DNA from 3 places in the Clostridium sp. JS66 genome. Region 1 is predicted to be linked to each of the others. Evidence: riboswitches for the same ligand, from Rfam matches in the RefSeq annotation. Region 1 holds a riboswitch; each other region holds the start of a gene.

Evidence for each region. A riboswitch is a leader RNA that binds a small molecule or an ion and turns the genes downstream of it on or off. The one in region 1 is predicted to bind cyclic di-GMP.
Region 2: another riboswitch for cyclic di-GMP. It lies ahead of Q6H37_RS19090 (hypothetical protein); the one in region 1 lies ahead of Q6H37_RS19970 (cell division protein FtsZ).
Region 3: another riboswitch for cyclic di-GMP. It lies ahead of Q6H37_RS09050 (mannose-1-phosphate guanylyltransferase); the one in region 1 lies ahead of Q6H37_RS19970 (cell division protein FtsZ).

Annotation. Positions count from the first base shown of each region.
Region 1 covers NZ_CP131467.1:4,282,544-4,289,907, reverse strand. Annotated here, with positions in the region: gene Q6H37_RS19975 (hypothetical protein) at 1-1,322, shown strand, start outside; cyclic di-GMP riboswitch class II at 1,636-1,717, shown strand; gene Q6H37_RS19970 (cell division protein FtsZ) at 1,916-2,950, shown strand; gene Q6H37_RS19965 (MerR family transcriptional regulator) at 3,084-3,884, shown strand; gene Q6H37_RS19960 (response regulator transcription factor) at 4,229-4,900, shown strand; gene Q6H37_RS19955 (sensor histidine kinase) at 4,902-5,915, shown strand; gene Q6H37_RS19950 (ABC transporter ATP-binding protein) at 6,031-6,798, shown strand; gene Q6H37_RS19945 (ABC transporter permease) at 6,791-7,364, shown strand, end outside.
Region 2 covers NZ_CP131467.1:4,079,848-4,087,211, reverse strand. Annotated here, with positions in the region: gene Q6H37_RS19110 (dienelactone hydrolase family protein) at 1-576, shown strand, start outside; gene Q6H37_RS19105 (MarR family winged helix-turn-helix transcriptional regulator) at 748-1,134, shown strand; gene Q6H37_RS19100 (GNAT family N-acetyltransferase) at 1,148-1,651, shown strand; gene Q6H37_RS19095 (sensor domain-containing diguanylate cyclase) at 1,870-3,456, shown strand; cyclic di-GMP riboswitch class II at 3,670-3,753, shown strand; gene Q6H37_RS19090 (hypothetical protein) at 3,809-4,144, shown strand; gene Q6H37_RS19085 (tRNA-dihydrouridine synthase family protein) at 4,305-5,246, shown strand; gene Q6H37_RS19080 (glycosyltransferase family 39 protein) at 5,441-7,027, shown strand; gene Q6H37_RS19075 (hypothetical protein) at 7,031-7,364, shown strand, end outside.
Region 3 covers NZ_CP131467.1:1,919,727-1,927,090, reverse strand. Annotated here, with positions in the region: gene Q6H37_RS09055 (glycosyltransferase family 39 protein) at 1-1,290, opposite strand, end outside; gene Q6H37_RS09050 (mannose-1-phosphate guanylyltransferase) at 1,433-2,488, opposite strand; cyclic di-GMP riboswitch class II at 2,952-3,034, opposite strand; cyclic di-GMP riboswitch class II at 3,532-3,613, opposite strand; gene Q6H37_RS09045 (zinc-ribbon domain-containing protein) at 3,994-4,158, opposite strand; gene Q6H37_RS09040 (B12-binding domain-containing protein) at 4,507-5,163, opposite strand; gene Q6H37_RS09035 (PucR family transcriptional regulator) at 5,550-7,157, shown strand; gene Q6H37_RS09030 (ASKHA domain-containing protein) at 7,182-7,364, shown strand, end outside.

The DNA of each region.
Region 1 (7,364 bases):
ACGAAAAAGAGATAAAAGAGTATAATCAAGTTCAAAATGATTTAGCATCAATGAAAATAAATAATTGGGATGATTATAATAAAGCTAAAAGCATATATGATGATAAAGAGCAAAAGCTGCTAAAATTAAAAAATATATCAGAGGTAACAAATTTAGATAATACAAAAGAATTTGAAAAGATAGTTAAGTATAAAAACAAACGAGATGAGATCATTAAGAAGAATAGTAACTTGGTAGATATTGATATAGATGAAAATTCTTATTTGGATGATAAAGCTCAGGAAATTGGAGTTGATGAGAATTTATTAAATGAGAATGAAAACGAAAACAATACAAATTCAAATAAAGAAACAAATAAAACTTTAAAAGTGATAGAGAATAAAAATAAAACAAAGCAAGGAAAAGAAATTAAAGATACTAGGAATAACACAACAAATACAGGACAAGTTAGAAATAATTCTAATGCAGTAGGTAAATCTCTTAATAATAATTTGGAAAGTAAGAATAAAAGGCCAAAGAAGACTTTAGAACAATTGAAAAAGGAACTTATTTGTAACCTTAAAGCTAAGAATGAATTAAAGGTTATTATTGAATACAGTAGTAATAAGGAGATGCAGGCTTTTTGTGAAGAAAAAATGAAAGAAATGAATATAGCTATAAGGAATTTAGATAATGAAATTAGTCTACTTGGTGTGCGGGGTAAGAGTGAAATTGATGATAAGATAGATTATATGAAAGAAAAATTTGTTTATATGGAAAAACATAATGTAGTAGATAAGAAAAGGGATTTGGCAGAACATAATTCATTTATAGAGAATAAAGTAAAAGAGATCACTAAAAATGCTATGGTAGAGCTAGATCCAAATATAGCTGATAAGTTAAGGGATATAAATGAATTGTATAATATTGAAAATAAAATGGCTGAAGTTGAAAAAGAAATAAATTTAAAGCAACAAATAATTGAATTAGAAGAGGAAGGAAGGCGCCTCGAAAAGGCTAGAGAAAAATTAGACATAGTAGGTAAATATAGTTATACAGTGGAGTGCCTGACCAACTCATTTTATGGAAATATATACAAAAAGGCAATGGGAACACAAGTTGAAGCATATAATCAGGCACAGGAATATTTAAATGAAATGGGAATAAGTAATAATAGGCAATATAAAAAAGCTAAGAAAATCTATGATGATAAGAAGAAGAGAATGTTGGCAGATAAAAATGTATCACAATTAGAAAATTTAGATACTGCAAAAGGACTAAAAAAAATAGTAGATTATAAAAGCAGTCAAAATGAAATTATTAAAAAGTATAGAACAACATAAAGGCAGAATAAAAAACGATATGAAGTAAACCTATACAGCAGGTATACCATTTACAGGTTGCGTAATGCAATGGCAAAAAAGTTATATAAAGTTTTTTTAAAGAAAGAAATCTTAGTCAATTTATTTATAGATAACTTTAAAATTTTAGATAAAAAGTTAAGGGGATAAATGTGCCCTTTCGAATTGTGGGCGAAACCCTTCGTGGATAAAAATTTTAACTGAATTCATAACGGAGTAATTAAAAAATAAAATTATTTACTAAAACTTGACATAACTATAGAAATATGTTATTATAGTAAAGATTTTGAAAAATATTAATTAAGGAAACAGTGAAGAATTTCTTTAAATTGGGCACTTGAGAAATTTGGAGTTAGTAGTGCAACCGGCCAATTACTATTTAGTAGATTTAAGAAAATCTATTAAATACAGTAATTGGCTTTTAATTTGAAAAAATTTCTAATACTCTGTAAATTGTCTTGGTGTTTGATGGATGTTCACTAATAATTATAATTTAATCAACAAGGTTTTAAGAAATTAAAATTCTTAAAAACAAATAAAAAAGTATGTGGTGAAAATGGAGGATTATATTAATTATGGAAAAGAGTAAAATGTTATTAATTGGATTAGGACAAGGTGCTGGAAATATTGTAGATGGTTTATTGAGTAAAAACAGCTCTTACAATGGATTATTTTTTAATAGTAGCGCATTAGATATTAAACCATTAAAGAATGCAAATATAGATAAAAATGTTTATCTATATCCAGGTACTGATGGATCAGGAAGAGATAGAAGAAAATCAAAGGAAATGATAAGAGATAATGCAAATGCAATAGGAACTTTATTAAAAAAATATCCTCAAACAGAAGTTATGGTCATCTTTGCAAGCTTTGCAGGAGGAACAGGATCTGGAGCAATAAAAACATTCGTTCAAATAGCTGCGTCTGCTGTTCCAACTACAAAAATAAATGTAGTAGGAATTTTACCAAGTTTATCAGAAGATCAATTAGCATTTAAAAATACTTTAGAATGTTGGAATGATATCAATAGCGTAATGAATTTAATTAGCGATGTTAAGTTTGTAGACAATAATAAAAGAAATACATACACAGAAATAAATGGTGAAGTAGTTGACAGTTTAGATTTAGCATATAACTTGATGGGCGTTCATGCAGATGGAAATATTGATAAAAAAGATTCGTTTAGGATAAATACAGCTGATGGAGCTGGAGTTGTTTTAAAACTTTTTGATGGATTAAAAGATGCGAAAAGCGCTATTGATTTTGCTATAAAGAACAGTGTATTTGCTCAACCAGATATATACGATTGTGATTATTTAGGTATAAATCTAAAAATAGACGCTTATGATGCAAATGAAATTACTAAATGCTTTGAAGTTTACAAAAGTACATATGTAACTTATAACAATTCATTTAATGTAGTTGTTCTTGGTGGCTGTGGAACTCCTACTGAATCAATTAAATTGATAAAATTAGCGTTAGATGATAAATCTAAAAGAAAACAATCAAGAGATAAAGCAAGAAGTGTTATTATAGATTTCGATGATGATAGTGCTTCTAATGGAAATAATTCTGAAGCAAATGACACATTAGAGTTTTCTTTTGAATAATAACGTGATACACAGATAATGCGCAAATGTATTAGATGAAATAAATAAGTTAAATTTTATTTGGAAATTGATGCTAAAAATTTATCTTGTATCGGATTTAACTTAAAAGATAAGAAAGGGGATTTAAAACCTTATGAATTCTGAAGATAATAATATGAAACTTGAACAGGCAAATATTATAAAGAGCAGGAAACGTGGTGAAATATTATATTACACAATTAGCCAAGTAGCTATTTTATTAGAGCAAGATGAAGGTACTGTATTATATTTTACTAATGTTTTTGATGATATTTTAAATATAAAAATATCAGATAAAGAATTAATGTATACAGACAAAGATATAGATAAACTTGAATTTTTAATTAATTTAAAAAATAAAGGACTAACTAATAAAGAAATTCAAAAATATTGTGAAGGGTTATCCTTTGATGGTGAGAAAGTAGTAGTTCCTAGAGAAGATACTTCAATATCTGTTAATGAAATTTCCGAAACAATTTCAAAATCTCAAAGTGAACAATTTGACAATTTAAAAGAGTATTTGGGCAATAAAATTGAGGTAAATAATGAATTGCTTTCTCAAAAAATTGTAAAACTAATAGAAGAAGAGCAAAAGAAACAATTTAAGTTACTTAAAGAAGACATATTAAATGAGATTAATTCTAAATTTAATGGAGAGAATAATGCTAGAGGATCTTTAGATGACGAAGTTTGTATAAAGATAGATAAATTAATAACTGAAAAGCTTTCAGATAATATGAAATCGGAATTTGAAAAGTTAAATGAGATGAATACAGCTACAGAGAAAAACTTAACTGATGAAATTAGAAAGTATTATACTAGAATGTTACAAGCTAATGTTATAGAACAAGAAATTAATAAAGATAAGGAAAAGAAAAATCTTTTATCAAGAATATTTATAAGTAATGACAAGTAATTGCTGAAAAACTTTAATTGTAAAAGCTGTGATTGCATTTAATTATGGACAAAATTGTGGGCAAAAACGAATTTAAAATTTATAAAAGATGGGAACATCCTTAGATCTGTGTAAATCAAATCTAAGGATGTTCCCATCTATAAGGTTGTCTCCATTATGTTATACAGTTTGCCTACACTACTTATTATTTTTAGAATGGAATTTTAGAGCTTTTCCAATAAATTTAGATGCATTGCTGTCATATTTCTTATCAAATATTATTGATTTTAATGTAGAGTAATATGAAAATAATAGAAATTTATTGTATAATGAAAAAAGAAATTTATAAAAAATGGGAGTAGGATATGTATAAAATTTTAATTGTTGAAGATGATATGGTAATTGCAAAATCAATGAAGAATTGTCTCAGTGGCTGGAATTATGAAACGGAATTTTTAACTGACTTTAAGGATGTTACTGCAGAATTTATTAAGTTTGAGCCACACCTTGTGCTTTTGGATATATCCCTGCCATTCTTCAATGGTTATTACTGGTGCACCGAGATTCGTAAAATATCAAAGGTTCCTATTATTTTTATTTCTTCTATGTCTGATAGCATGAATATCATTATGGCTGTAAATATGGGTGGTGATGATTTTATTTCTAAACCTTTTGATTTAAATATTCTTGTGGCAAAGGTACAGGCATTAATAAGAAGAACATATTCTTTTGGTGGGACCATGGATATAATTGAGCATAATGGTGTTGTGTTGAATTTGAACAACGCTACTATTGAATATGAAAATAATAAGATTGAGCTTACAAAGAATGAATTTAAGATACTTCAAATTTTACTTGAGAATGTTGGCAAGGCAATTCCAAGGGATGTTATTATGACAAGGCTTTGGGAAAGTGACAGCTATATAGATGATAATACTTTAACTGTTAATGTAACCCGTCTTAGAAAAAAACTTTCAGATGCTGGTATTTGCGACTTTGTTAAGACCAAAAAAGGCATTGGGTATGTGGTGGAATAATATGAAAAAAAAATCTTTTTTACAGATTGTTTTATGGTATATTAGAGGTCATAAAAAAACAATAATAATGGGCAGTATTTTTATTGCAATTTTTGCTGGAGTATTTTCATTATACTCGCTGCAGCTTGAGCCAGTTTTATATGCTTCTTTTTTATCAGCCATTATAGCTTTTATATTTATTACTTATGATTTTATTAAATGTTATAAAAAGCATAATGAGCTGTGTATCCTTGAAAAAAAGATAAATATAGGGTTAGATAAATTGCCGGCAGCTAATAGATTAATTGAAGCTGATTATCAGAATATTTTGCAGACACTTTATAATCAAAGTACAGAGATGATTTCTAAAATGGATATTAAGCAGACAGAAATGATAGATTATTACACTCTTTGGGCACATCAAATTAAAACACCAATTGCTGCAATGAGGTTGATGCTGCAAAGTGAGTATACTGAACAAAATAGGGAATTATTAGAGCAGGTTTTTAAAATTGAACAGTATGTTGAAATGGTGTTAGGTTACTTAAAAATTGATAATAATTCATCGGATTTGGTGCTTAAAAATTATGATTTACTTCAAATTATAAAACAAGTTATTAGAAAATATGCACATGTATTCATTAGAAAAAATATAGCACTTGATTTAAAGGAGATGGATTGTACTGTGCTCACAGATGAAAAGTGGCTGGTATTTGTAATTGAACAGATATTATGGAATGCATTAAAATATACAAGCAGCGGGAAAATATCAATATATATGGAGAATGCTTCCCAAAAGGTGCTTGTAATTGAGGATACAGGAACAGGTATTGCAGAGGAGGATTTACCAAGAGTATTTGAAAGAGGTTTTACTGGATACAATGGACGTATGGATAAAAAGGCAACAGGAATTGGTCTTTATCTTTGTAAAAAGATATTAGATAAGCTTTCACATACAATAACCATTACTTCTAAGGTTAATGTAGGGACTAAAGTAAAAATCAATCTTTTTTCTGTAAAAACTATAATTGAATAGTCTAACCTTACGAAGATGTAAGGTTAAAAGAAGAAATGTAAGCTAAAGTTATGGCTTAGCATTTCTCTTTTTTTTATAATTATAGTATAGTCAAAGTGAACAGAGGAGGAAGAAAATGAAGTTATTAGAAGTAAATAATTTAAAGAAAATATATTCATCAAGATTTGGAGGAAATCAGGTTCAAGCCTTAAGCAATGTAACTTTTTCAGTGGAAAAGGGTGAATATGTGGCAATCATGGGAGAGTCAGGTTCAGGAAAAACTACATTGCTTAACATACTGGCATCCTTAGATAAGCCAACTAGTGGTGAGGTTTTACTGCAAGGTAAGAATATTGTTGCAATTAAAGAAAGTGAAATCACTGCATTTCGTAGAGAAAATTTAGGCTTTGTATTTCAAGATTTTAATTTGCTTGATACATTTTCTTTAAAGGACAATATATTTTTACCACTTGTTCTATCCAGAAAATCTTACAAGGAAATGGAAACAAGATTGAAGCCTATTGCAGAGAAATTGGGCATAGAACAAATATTAGAAAAGTTTCCTTATGAGGTATCAGGAGGACAAAAGCAAAGAGCAGCTGTTGCCAGAGCTTTAATTACAGATCCACAGCTTATTTTAGCAGATGAACCAACAGGAGCTCTTGATTCAAAATCAACAGATCAGCTTTTAAAATTATTTTCAGATATTAATAATGAGGGACAGACAATCGTTATGGTCACTCACAGTACCAAGGCAGCAAGCCATGCAGGAAGGGTACTTTTTATAAAAGATGGGGAAGTGTTTCATCAACTTTATAGAGGTTCAATGTCAAAGGAGGAGATGTTTGAAAAAATTTCAAATACACTTACAGTGATTACTACTGGAGGTGTAGCAAATGAGTAAGTTATTTTATCCCAGATTAGCAGTAATAAATATCAAAAAAAATAGTAAGACTTATTTTCCGTTTATACTTACTTGTATATGTACAATTATGATGTTTTATATAATGTATGCAATTTCAATAAATAAAGGACTGGATGGAGTCAGTGGGGCAGCTAGCCTAAAGTCAATTCTCTTTTTAGGAACAATAGTAATAGGAATATTTTCAGCTATATTTCTTTTTTATACAAATAGTTTCTTGATTAAAAGACGTAAAAAAGAAATCGGACTTTATAATGTACTGGGACTTGAAAAAAAGCATATTGCAAAAATACTATGTTATGAGTGTATTTTTACTTCTGCTGTCAGTTTAACAGTTGGCCTTGTTTTCGGTATTATTCTAAATAAGCTTATGTTTCTTTTGCTAATAAAAATGCTTAATTTTAAAGTACCTTTTGGATTTTCGGTTTCAATACCATCCCTTATAAAAACCTTAATTGTTTTTTGTAGTATCTTTTTTGCAACCTTGTTATCAAATTTATTTCAAATAAAAATATTAAATCCTATTGAACTTTTAAAAGGGTCTGCAC
Region 2 (7,364 bases), 200 kb from region 1:
GGAAAATTAATAGCAGCTAGTGGATTAAATGTAGTAACTTTTAATCATAAAGTCTTATCTGATGGTTTTAGTGTTAAAGAAGTTATTGATGATATAGATATACTTGTCAATTACTTAATAGAAAATGCTGATAATCTCAATATAGATAAAGATAAAATTGCTATTTGGAGCTTTTCTGGTGGTGTTCCATTTGGGTTATATGAAGGCATGCATGATTATTTTAACTATATTAAGTGCATTATTGCTTATTATGGTTTTGGAGATCTTACATCTGTAAGAAAGCTTCTTAACTTTAATATACAAGATGAAGATGTCAAGAAGTATTCACCAATAAGCCTTATTGATGAAAATTCAAGTAAGATTCCTCCTTTGTTTATTGCAAGAGCAGGGCTTGATAATTCAATAATTAATGAATCCATTGATAAATTTATTATAAAAGCTTTGAAAAATAACTTAACTATTGATATTTGTAATCATTCTACAGGTGGGCACGCATTTGATTTATTTAATGATAATGATAGGACACGTGAAATAATAGCAGAAACATTGAATTTTTTAAAAAAGAATTTGAAATAGAATATCCAGAAAAATATAGCACATAATAGTTGAAAGTTCAACTATTATGTGCTATTATAAATTTAACATAGTTGAACTTTCAACTAAGTCTGCAGGAGGTGAAGACTTATCAAAACCTTAGATAGTGACATATTGAGAGAACTGGGAACTTTATCAAGGTGTATTCATTACATGAGTGACTTGAAATTTAAAGAGATAAATCTGCAAAAAGGACAATTTACTTTTTTAACAAGGATATGTGAAAATCAAGGAATTAACCAAATTGACTTATCAAATCTTTTAAAAGTAGATAAAACTACAACAACAAAGGCTATACAGAAACTGATTGAGGCAGGATATATAGACAAAAAAAGAGATGATATTGACAAGAGGATGTGGAGACTTTATCCAAAGGAAAAAGCATTAAAAACATACACATTTATTATTGAAGAAGAAAATAGACATATTCAGGTTTGTCTTAATAACTTCAGTGAAGAAGAAAAGGGATTGGTCAGTAAATTAATTAAGAAAATGAGAGAAAATATTGAAAATGACTGGAAAGAAATAAAAAATTTTTGAGGAGGATACTATAATGAGAAAAGCAGTTATGGAAGATATAAAAGATATTATGGAAATTATAAAAGGAACTATTGCAGAAATGCGAACTTATAACAACACTCAATGGGATGAAAATTACCCTCAAGAAAAGGATTTTGTTAATGATATCCAAAGTGGAGAATTATATGCAGCAGAGAGAGAAGGTAAGCTAGTTGGCTTCGTATGCATTAATAAAATAGAACCAGCTGAGTATGATGGATTAAACTGGTCATTAAAGGAAGACTGTATGATTGTTCATAGAATGGCAGTTGATCCTAACTACAGAAGAAATGGAATTGGTACTGAATTAATGAAATTTGCTGATGAACTAGCTTTAGCTAACAATATAAGATATTTAAAAACAGATACCTATTCCATAAACACGAAAATGAATGCATTATTTAAAAAATGCAATTATGACTTAATTGGAGAAATGAGCTTTTTAGGAAGGGAAAAACCATTTTATTGCTATGAAAAGATATTAAATACAGATAAATAGATTGCGGTTTAATATTTGAATTTAGCTTGATTAAAAATGTTTGCTTTGTTTACGAATAAATAATATTCCAGTACACATGTTTACCACTGATTAAAATAAGTCTTAATGGAGGCTTATTTTAATCAGTGGCATTTTTTATTTGGTGATAATATTTTAAAGTAGAAAGTAATGAACAATAGGTATTTTATGAATTTTAAAGGACAGGAAAAAATTGGTCTATGATTAGTAATGAACAGTATGATATAATGAGTCTAAATGTTAAATTTAGGTTAAGTGGAAAAATCAAGGATTGGATTGATCAAATGAAGTTTTTATATAAAGTTACATTATTGCTTGGTATTTTAATTGTTTTAAGTTGCTTTGTTCAATTTGTAGTATTTAATAAATTTTTTATTTCTGATACTAATTCTTTATTACTGAGTACTAATGAAAAAGCCGCAGAAAATGTTAGTATGCAGCTTAGGGAAAATTTTAAAAAAGTGCAGAATTTTTTAAAGGTTATTGCTGCAAATGATCAAATTAGAGAAAATCAGGAACTTCTTAATAAATTTAATGGAGTTGTACCTGAATTAGATGTAGTAACAATTCTTAATTCCAGGGGAGATATTTTACATGTGTCTGGTAATGTACATGCTCTTGGTGTTTCAAATTTGGCATACAGAGATTATTTCCAGCAGGCAATTCATGGAAAAACTTATATTAGTGATGTTTTCACAAGTACTGGTGGAACTGAGATAGTCGTAATATCAGTTCCAATTTTGAAAAATGGTAGCATTGATGGCGTAGTTGTTGGGACTGTTAGATTACAAGGAACTTCTTTAGCATCTATGTTTGATAATAAGGAATTTGGAAGAAAAGGTTATATTTCTGTTTTAGACAGTCATGGTTATGTTGTTTATCATCCTGATAAAGGACGAATTGGTAAGAAATCTGTAATCTTTGATAATTTGCAGGGAAAATCAGGTTCAAAGATCATGAAAGATTATTCAGGGAAGGATCAGTTTGTTGGATTTAGTAAAGTTTTAAATTTAAATTGGTATGTAACTGTTATTACTCCTACTGCTGACATAATGACAAGTAGAAATATTATAATTTATGAAACATTCCTGGGGTCAGTTATAGTGAGTGTTTTGATTATTTTACTTGGGGTATATACAATAAAACGATATAGTAAGCCGCTAAATCAGTTAATCTTTTCATTTAACGCTTTGAAAGATGGAAAATACAAAAAGATTGATCCATATAATTATGAAGAAGAATTTCATGAAATGGTTAGAGTTTACAACAATACAATTGAAATGCTTAAAGAAACACATAATGGCCTTGAAGAAGCTGCTGACATTGATTCTTTGACAGGAGCTTATAATAGACGTGCCTTTAATAACATTTTAAGTATTGTGCAACAAGAAATAAATAATCATAGTTTAGAAAGCTTAGGAGTTCTTTTACTGGATATTGATCACTTTAAAGAAATGAATGATACATCAGGACATTTATCTGGAGATAATTTACTTAAAAAACTTGCTGAAATAATGAAAGCTACTGTGGGGGAACGTTCTGTATTTCGCTTTGGTGGAGATGAATTTGCTGTTGTAATTCGCAATGTTTCAGATGAAAAATTATTGTCTATTGCAGAAGAAATTCGATTAAAAAGTGAAGCAGCTTTAAACGGATGTACTGTTAGTATTGGTGCAGCTAAATTTCCAAAGGATACGTATTCCATATATGAATTGATAGATTTTGCGGACAAGGCTCTTTATATAAGCAAAAAAAGCAGAAACAAAGTAACCATTTTTACGAAATGAATGACATATTTTGGGTATATGCAAAAAATGTTGAAAAAGTTTCTTAAAAATGGTAAAATATCATTAATTAGACATGTGAGATATATAATAATAAGTAAAAATTACAAATACTTAAAAATATGATAGGTTATTTATAATAATTTAGTCTATACATGTTGAAAATTTAGTAATACGCAACAGATTAATTTATTATATAAATTTTTATTTACATATTGAAAAAGTGGAAACTGTGAAAAATTCTCTTTATTTGGGCACTTGGAGAGTTTAGAGTTAGTAGTGCAACCGACCAATAGATAGCTTTTAAGCTAATTATTGGTCTTTATTTTTTTCGAAAATACAGGAGGTACTAAAAATGAAAACAAAAATATTTACAGCTTTATTAATTACAGGATCATTATTATTAACTATAGGAGTTACTACAACAGTTAGTGCATCTTCCAATGACAATACGCCTTATACTTATAGTTTCTATTCCCAAAGCATTGAAACTAGATTAGGTACTTTAGTAGAATCAAAAACTATATCTCAAGCCCAAGCAACAACAATAATAGACATATACTATAATGATGAAATAACAACCAAAAGGGATATGAAAAATGAACTAGATATTTTAGTAACAGCAAAAACTATAACACAAAGCCAGGAAGATTCAATATTAAACTTATTTATTGACTTAAACTGTAACTAAAAAATATCAATAGTATTCAATAAATTATACTAATACTAGTATTGATGAATAAAATGTATAACATGAGTTGTATGGAAAATACATTTGAAATGATAAGTGACAATGAAGTATAATATTTGTTGTAAATATACACTAGATATATAAAGGAGTTTTTAAATATATGAATTTTTATTTCGCACCTATGGAAGGCTTGACAGGCTATATTTATAGAAATGCACATAATACCTTTTTCAAAAATGTAGACAAATATTTTTCGCCTTTTATTGTTGCAAATCAAAGTACAAGTTTTAAAACAAAGGAATTAAGGGATGTTTTACCCGAAAACAATGAAGGATTAGTTTTGATTCCGCAATTACTGACGAATGATGCAAAAGATTTTACACATATGTCAAAGAAATTAAAACAGTTGGGATATAATGAGGTTAACTTAAATTTAGGATGTCCTTCTGGAACTGTGGTTTCAAAAAATAGAGGATCTGGATTTCTTTCAAAGACAAAAGAACTTGATGAATTTCTAGAGGAAATTTTTTCAGAAGCTGTAACAAAAATTTCAATAAAAACTAGGATAGGAAAGGATAGTCCAGAAGAATTTTATAATTTAATTGAGATATTTAACAAGTATCCTATGGAAGAGCTTATCATTCATCCTAGGATTCAGAAAGATTTTTATAAAAATAAGCCTAATATGGAAATTTTCAAAGAGGCTTTGATTTTGAGTAAAAATCCTATTTGTTATAATGGTGACATTTTTAAAGCTAAAGATTACGAAAATTTTTCTAAGGATTTTCCTAATGTACAAACTTTAATGCTTGGCAGGGGATTATTAGCCAATCCTGGATTGATTGGTGATATTAAAAATAATACTAAACCTGAAAAGAAATTATTAAAAGATTTTCATGATAAAATTTATGAAGATTATAAAGAAGTACTTTTTGGAGATAAAAATGTATTGTTTAGAATGAAAGAATTATGGTTTTATATGCTGCCTAGGTTTTCCAATAATGAAAAATATGCAAAAAAAATTAGAAAATCGGAAAGATTGAACGATTATGATGCAGCAGTTTTTAGTTTATTTAGAGATCAGGATATTTTAGAAAATTAGAGAAATAAAAAAAGCTCCACACATAGGAATGGATATTCTTTGTGTGGAGCTTTCTTATGATAAAAAAACTTAATAAATTGTTCATACATTTGTTAAGAAACGGTGAAAGTAACAAGTTAAAATGGATTTATCAAATAATTTAAATAGAGGAGAATAGTTAATGGATAATAAATTACTGCAGAGGAGTTTTTTATATGTTAGGATTGATTAAAAAAACAATATATTTAATATTTACTTTTTTCATAGCACTTTTTATAGCATCATCATTTTTTGTCAGAGCTCAGTATAATTACTTTGTATATGGGGATACTCCTATTTTACAAAATCAAAAGCTTGGTATTTTTATTTTACTTATAATACTGCTAATTTTATTAAGCATAGTTCTGTACAAGCTGTGTTTAAAATTCAATAAGTACAGTAAAAAAGTTGTAATTTCAGTAACATTAATATTTTCACTTATTATTCAAATAGTTATTATATTTTTATTTACTAGGTTACCTACAGATGATTCTCAAACTGTAGTTTCACTGGCTTTAAACATGTTATATAATAAAGATTATTCTTCATTTCAAAGTGGAGGATATCTTTATATGTTTCCTTTTAATTTTTCTACTGTATTATATTTAAAAACTTTGTTAGCTATATTTCCAGATAACTATTTAGTTATAAAGATTTTTAATATACTATTTACTCTTGTTACAACTTTAATGATTTATTTCATATATAAAGAGATAAATTATAAGTCAAAGGAAAATGATTATGGTGTATTAATATTTGCTGCAACTTATGTGCCATCATTGTTCATGTGTAATTATATATATAATGACGTTATAGCTACAACACTTTTTACTACTGCTATATACTTTTTAATAAGATTTATAAAAGAAAAGTCAATTAAGTATATTTTTGTTTCTTCAATTCTTTTAGCAATTGGAAATTACTTTAGAAGTGTAGGAGTTATTATTTTCATAGCTGCAGTTATTTACATTTTATTATCTATAAAGAAAATTGGAATTAAAAAAGGAATAACTTCTTTATGCATAATGGCTTTACTATTTAATGTTCCAGGGTTTACTCAAAATGTTGTTTTACAAGCTACCCATACTGTAAGCAAATCTGTTAATAAAAATTCTGCACCTATATATATGTGGCTGAACATGGGTATAAATAAAGAAAGATTCGGTTTTTGGGACAACATGCAAAGCTACAATATATATGAAAGGCAAGGAAATTACAATAAAGAAAAAAGTACGGAATTATTTAAGAAAGAAATAAAAAATAAATTATCCAACTTGACTTTTCTGGATCTAACAAAAATGTATTATAAGAAGATTGTATGGACCTGGACAGAAGGGACATATCAAATTGAAAGATACGGTATTGGTGTTCAATCAGCATCTAGTCCAGGGGAGAGAGGAAAAGGCATGGTGATGGGTGGCTATAGTTATACTACCTTTGCCACTGATTTATTTAAGGGGAATTCACAATATAGGAGTGGATTGACTTGGATATTATATGTGATGAATTTCCTAATGTATTGTTCTATCTTGGTTAGATTGATAGGTGGAATAAAAGCTAAAAGGTTTGACGAAGTGTTCTTAATTTTAGTGATTTTAGGGTTCATTGGATTTTATGTTTTATGGGAAATTAAGTCCAGATATATTTACCCAGTATATCCTTTGTTAATAGTTTTATCATACATGGGATTTAAGGATGCATATGATTTTATGTCAAAAAGAAAGCTTTCAGAGTGTCTGCCGCTGCTTGGAAGGAGGTCGTAAAATATGAGGAAAATAATATGTAGTATATTTATAGTTGCAGCATTGTTAGTTTGTTCCATGTCACTTACTTCCTGTAAGGCAATTACAGCTCAAAATATAACTAATACGGGTTCTGGTCAAGGTATGAATGGTAACAGAATGTCTAATGCTGATCTTATTGGTAAAATAGTATCTGTGGATGCAAATACTATAAAACTAAAGATAGCAAAGCAAAATTCAAATGGCAATAAGAATGTAAATGGTACTTCAAGTACAAAGGGGAATGCAGCATCTGATATGAATGGTAATCAAAATGCTAATGTAACTCCAAATATGAATGATAATCAAGCTTCTAAGG
Region 3 (7,364 bases), 2.4 Mb from region 1:
ATCACTTAAATCTGAATTTATATAATCAGCAACTTTATGACTCTCATTTGTAATAATTAAATTATGCTCTTCTGGCGAAAGACTAGCATCCAATAAAGCAGTTCCTGTTAAAATTGATGATAGCAATAACGAGACAATTAATACTGAAAATTCAAATTTTTTATGTTTTTTGTTTATCTCTGACAATTCGTATGGTATCCATGCAAAGCATATAGGTAATGAATAAGAAAAAAATCTAAACCATCCATAAGAATTTCCTTTAATAAGCATTGTAAAATGAAAAATTATCATAATCATTACCATAAAAAGTAATATCAGGAAGTCAATTCTTAGCAATCTTTTATTTTTAATTCTTATTATTACAATTCCTATAAACAATGGCATAAATGGCTCACATTTTTTTAAAATATATTTTAAGGCACTTATAGAATTTGTAATAGTTGCAGCATATTGGCTTTGTGCTGAATTAGAGTATGCTGAATTTAAAAAATATAAAGCATTTCCACTTATAATCCAATTGAATAGTATCCACAACATTATTGAATATAGAAAAGGAGTATATAAAATTACTAAACTACTTTCCGCATAAAAATATTTCTCTTTAAAACTATTATTAAAAACAAATTTTTTTTCTTTTTTACTAAAAAAGATGATCAATACAACACCTACTCCAATTGCTAATGCAAAAGGTACTGCTTCATATCTACAAAAAAATGCCATAGCCAATGCAAACGCAATTTTAACAATATAATTTGCAGATCCTTCTTTGATCCATAAAGTTAAACACAAGACACTGTAAATAATCATAAAGAAAAATATAACTTCACTCATTCCATTAGAACCATAAAAAAATATAAAAGGATTAGTTACATATAAAGCTATTAAAATGATGCTGTAAACCTTTGGTACTTTTAGTCTAATAAAGATTTTGTATATATAGCTGCAACTTAATGCAGAAAACAATGCTGTAATAATGTTAGCTGCTATTCCTGAAGAAACCATTGGCCTCCAAAACTTTGCCAAATATACTAATGGTAGTTGTAATACACTTGGGAGTGGATTCCACACAAGCCCAATTGACGCAAATCTTCTTGGTTTGACAAATAAAACATAAAAAGAATTTGCTGTTCTGCTTAAAGCATCATTTAATACTATATCCTTGAAATAACTAAAGTATATGCCTAAAGCTATTTCACAACTGAATATAATAAAAAATATAAGCCTCATATCCTTTTTTTTAGGTTCAGTAAACCTATATGTGATTTTAAAACTATTTTCCATATCATTCATTGTAAAAAACCTCTAAATCATGTGTATTTAAATAGGAACTTACTCAAAAATGGTTTTCAATAACCAAATAATTTTACTAATACTTAGGTACATGCTAATTATTAAATAAATTTATAATTAAATTCTTCCAAATTTAATTATGCTATTCTAAATTACTGCATAAATTTTTAGCTATTTTTATTTCTTGCTCTTTTTCCTTTGAAGAAACAAGAATATAATCTTCTGTTTCAACTACAATTAAGTTGTCCACATTATTAAGCAGTGCTTTCTTCTTTGTTATCACAATATTCTTTTTGGATTTATACACAATACTATTTTCATTTGTTACATTCCCTTCATTATCCTTTTTTCTATATCTTTCTATACTTGTCCAATTTCCTAAATCATCCCATTGGAATTCGCATGGTATAGTATAAATGCTTCTTACATTTTCCATGATCGCATAGTCTATAGATATATTTTCTATTTCCCTATAGTTTTTTTCTAAAACTAGACTCACACCTTGATCCCAATAATTTTCAATCTCAACTAACTTACTCCAAATATCCGTGGCATATTTTTTAGCTAGTTGCAAAATAGTTTCAATTTTCCAAATAAATATTCCACAATTCCATAAATATTCATCACTTTGCAAATACTTTTCAGCTTTACATAAATCAGGTTTTTCAATGAACTTATTAACTAAAAAAACCTTTTTACTGTTAACATTTACATAGTGACTATCACATTTTATATATCCATATCCAATTTCTGGTCTATTAGGTCTAATCCCAATAGTAACAATGGAATCTTTGTTTTTTGCTATAAATTTTTCTCCTACCACCAAAGTATTTATAAACTCTTCATTATTTTCTATGCGATGATCTGAAGGTAACACCACTAATGTAGAATCTTTATAATATTTTCTAATTTTAAGTGCAGAAAGTATTATACAGGGAGCTGTATTTCTACTTAATGGTTCCACTATTATATTTCTTGAAGATAATTCTGGAATCTCCTCTCTTACTAATTTAGTATATTGTTTAGAAGTAACAACAAAAATCCTTTCATTGGGAATTAATTTTTGCAATCTCTCAAATGTAATTCTAAGCATGGTTTTTTCACCTAACAATTTTAAAAACTGCTTAGGTTTTTTTTCTGTAGAGAGCGGCCAAAAACGTTTTCCTTTTCCTCCAGCCATGATAAGTGCACAAATCATAAAAAATGCCTCCTTAAATAAACTTTATTATAAAAAATACTATATATAATAATTAATTTTTGTTATAATATAATTGCAGGTTATTCCAGTAACTTGCATTATACTATTTTTACCATCAAATCAGGTAAATCAGAATACGAATTTTATTTTTAATTGCAAAGAATAGTTGTATCTGCTTTTATCTGTATGGTAATACTTTGTTGAAAGAACATAGACTATCATCTAACAATGATAATTTATGTTCTTTTCTTTAGTTTTTTAATTACTTCAGCATACAAAATCGTGTCAAATTTTAACTCAATTAAATTATCCCTCCTGTAAATAATTTTAGTTACTTTCAAATATTTCATTATTCCTCCTTTATTTTAATATTAGTATTTTTTTAATATATATAGTATATTAAAATACTAGCTTTATTTTACTTGATATTTATTCTCATCTTAACCATAAAAAACCGACCAAATAAATATTCGGCCGGTTGCACTAGTAACTCCCTATATACAAAGTGCCCAAATAAGTATATAGTTCAACATCTCCAAATTTAACAGATTATCGCAATACAAAAGGAACTTATATGCATCAAATATTAATTGATACAAATTTGTCATTTTTATTAATTATATGTTATATATTGTAATTTGTCAACATGCATATCACTTTATTTAAATGGAAATTTTAATGTAATATTAATTTGTACTAAATATTTTCCAAACTTATTCATTATTATTGAACATATTTTAATGCTAATTAAATACTTTTTATATGAAAGTTATAAAACAATTTATTTAATTTCTGAAATATATTTATACCTAAATGTAATTTTGGAATGTTCGCTTTTTTCTGTAAATTCTTTTTACTATTTTGGGCAAACTGATTGATTGTAATAATACTAATGTAACATTTTTATAATATTTTTTTATTGTAATATACCAAGCTATATTTTTACTTATGGACTCTATTATAATCCTTTTAAGAAACAATTCTAAAATATATTTTTTGTAAAATGAGTATATTGTCTAAAAATAATAAAAAACCGGCCAAATCAACATTTGGCCGGTTGCACTAATTGCTTCCTACATACAAAGTGCCCAAATAAGTATGCAGTTCAACGCTTCCAACATAATAAAATTATTTATATATTAAATACCAATTATATACACTTCTTATCTCAAATTTAGTATATGTCGTATTTAGAAAATTGTCAATAAAAATATTATATGGGTTTAATTTGTTGCTTTAAATTATTTAACCAAAATTTATGACTTTTCCGTTAATCTTTTTTGTCAATCATCTCTTTTAAATTGCAGCATAATATGAGATAAATAAAAACAAGATATATGGAATGCATAAATTCGTGTTTAAAAATGAATATTTAGGCGATGGTTTAGATGTATTATTTTGCAATTATGTTTCAAATTTTGCAAATAAGTATTTTAGTATTGCAATAAGATCCTAAACTTTAAAAGTTCAGGACTTACAAACACAACAAAAAAATTATACTGAAGTTAATATCTTCTATCATTGTTTCTTTGCTGTTTTCTTGCTTTTCTACAAGATGGGCATCTTTGTGGTTCATTTTCGAATCCTTTTTCCTTATAAAATTCTTGCTCTCCTTCTGTAAAAACAAATTCTGAATTACAATCTTTACATACTAAAGTCTTATCTGACATACCTATATACCTCCTGAATAACCTGGGTTTTAACTAATTTTTGACTAATTATTATATACTAGCAGAATATTGTCTAAAAATAATTAACCCACATATTATTGTAAATTTATTATCATTGGTAAATACAACATACTCAAAGCATAGAACTTACACTATAAATTTTATAACTAAATCCTATGACAATATAAATTGTATTTACTTTAAAATATATTCTATCCTAAAATTAAATAATTATACTTTTAAAAATTATTATTAAAATTTATTTTGATACATTTTCAATAGGATTTTTTCTACTTTTGCAATAAATAATATAACACCAGTTTTTATTTGTTATTGAAATTCTAAGAATCACTTGATAATTCTCAAGTAATTTTTTCTTTCACCTTTATTATATACTTTTTTGCAATACTCTACAGTTTCCTGAGCTGTTTTGCAAACTACATCAGCTTTTACATATTCACGAGCTTCTTCACTCATAGGCCCTCCTCCAATCAATACCTTTACATATTCTCTAAGGCCCTCCTGTTCAATTCTTTGTATACACTCCTTTACATTGTCAAAACCATTAGTAAGAAGACATGAAATAGCAACTACTTCAGGTCTATATTTTCTAATTGCCTCAATAAATTTTTCCGTAGGCACATCAACACCTAAATCTATAACTTCAAAATCATTACTACTCATAACAATACTTACTATATTTTTACCAATATCATGAATGTCTCCATAAATAGTTCCTATAACAAATATTCCACGTTTTGATGTCCCTGGAAGAATTGTTTCTCCTAATATATCGGAAGCTTCTTTAAATATTTCTCCAGATATAATAAGTTCTGACATAAAGTAAATTCTTTCTTCAAATCTCTTTCCAACTATACTAATGCCTTTCTGTAAATATCCGATAATATCCATGGGAGACACATGATTTTTTATAAGAGCTTTTACTTGTGCAATTACTTTATCTTCATTAAGCTCTGCCATTGCTTCTATAAGTTCTTTGCTCATAAAATATCCTCTCCAATTCGTATAATATATTAATAAATCTTTCATTGATATTAAAAGATCACTCATTAAATCTGAGATAACCCTTTTTCTTATAACCTTGTGCTTATATATAAATTACCATAAATATGTCACCAAAACATCTTACATAATGCTCAAATTAAGTACATAAAAGTAAACATCATGCATATATTATTAATCTAATTTTTCTGATAATCTATTAACATATACTTATTATAAACACTATTAATTTTTAAAATCAATCTTGTATACTTACCTTAAAAAATGAATATTTAATGTATAAAGTTTATGTTAAGAATTGCAATTTTAAATTAACTATTTAAATTTTATTAATAATGGATTATTATTTTTATAAGAGGTGTTTTTTTATGGAAATAAATTTAAGTACTTTTTTAAGTAAGCTCAGAAACTATAATCCTGAATTACACATTTCACCAAACTATAATACATCAATTAAATCAATTAAATTACTACAAAAAAATCAATGCTCATTCCATAATAATTGCTTATATGTTGGTACAGTATCAAATTTGCCAAAAGTATTTCCTCAAAATACTGTCATTAATTTAGTTTGTATTTTAAATAAAACTTTACCTAATAAACATATAAAAAACCCTATGTTAAACTTAATATTATTAAATAATGATATAGACTTAGCTACAGTTTTTAATGACCTTCAATCAGTTGTAGAATCCGAACAAACTCTTGCTTTAAATTCAGCAACATTACTGGATTCTCTAACCAGTGGAAAAGGCATCAAACATATAATAAATGTTGCTTCTGAACTCTTAGGAAATCCAATATGTGTTATAGATTTAAGCTTTAAAATTATTGCTCATTCTAAAGACATCAATCCAAGTGATCCTATATGGGTTGAACTATTTACTAAGGGATATTGTTCCTACAATTTTGTCTCTGTATCAAACGTGAAGAAATTTATCGAAGTGGTTCACAAAAGTACCTCCCCTGTTTTTATGAGTGAGGATAAATTTAGAATTCCTAGAATAATATCAAATATTAAAATTGATAATAAAGTGGTAGGCTATTTAGCTGCATTAGAGTGCAACAAACCTTTCAGCGAAAATGATATGGAATTGGTTTTCACCCTATGCAAAGTAATTTCCTCTGAAATGCAAAAAAGCAGGTTTATTGAAAATACCAAAGGATCAAGGTATGAACATTTTATTATACATTTACTTAGTGGCGAAAAAATTGACAAAATAACCATTGATGAAAGATTAGAATTTTTAGACTTACACTTTAAGCACAATCTTTATGTAATGGTACTAAATGTTCCTCAAAATAACTTTGTAAATATTCCATTAAATCAAATAAGAGATAGAATTGACTATATGATTGTAGACAGTAAATCCATCATATATAATGATGCCATTGTTGTAATCATAAACTGCAATAATAAAATATCCCCTATAGATAAAACCTTTTCAAAACTACTTGAATTTATGCAAAAAAATAAAATTTTTGCTGGTTTAAGCCGATGCTTTCATAATTTAACTGATATGAAAAGCTATTATGAACAAGCCTTAAAAGCTATTGAGCTTGGTATAAGTTTAAAAACAAATGAGTTCTTTTTTTCATATGAGGATTTTACAATATATCATCTTTTACAACTGTGTTCATCACAAAGTAATTTAAAAAATTTTTGTCTGAGTTCAATATTTTCTTTAATAAAATATGATCATACAAACAATACAGATTACATGAAAAGTCTTTATACTTATTTGCTAAATGGAAAGAATCAATTAGAAACAGCTGATAAGTTAAAAGTTTGTCGAAGTACTTTAGCTCATCGTATTGAAAAAATCCAACAAATTATGGATATCAATTTAAATGACTCTATTACAAGTTTTAAACTCATTTTAACCTTTATTATACTAGATTATATTGATAAAACTAAATCATATAACGAATTAAACATTGATGATAAATCCTCTCAAAACAATTGCATATTATAAAATACATACTTTGGAGGTAATATAATGAATACTTATAAGGTTGTTTTTAAACCTTTTAATGATGAAATTCTTATGCCTGAAGGATCTACAATTAAGGAAGCTATTATTAAATCAGGCGTTGATTTTGATTTTCCTTGTGGTGGTATAGGCAATTGTGGTAAATGTCGTATTAAAGTTCTAGAAAAAGCCTTACCACCTACTCTTAAG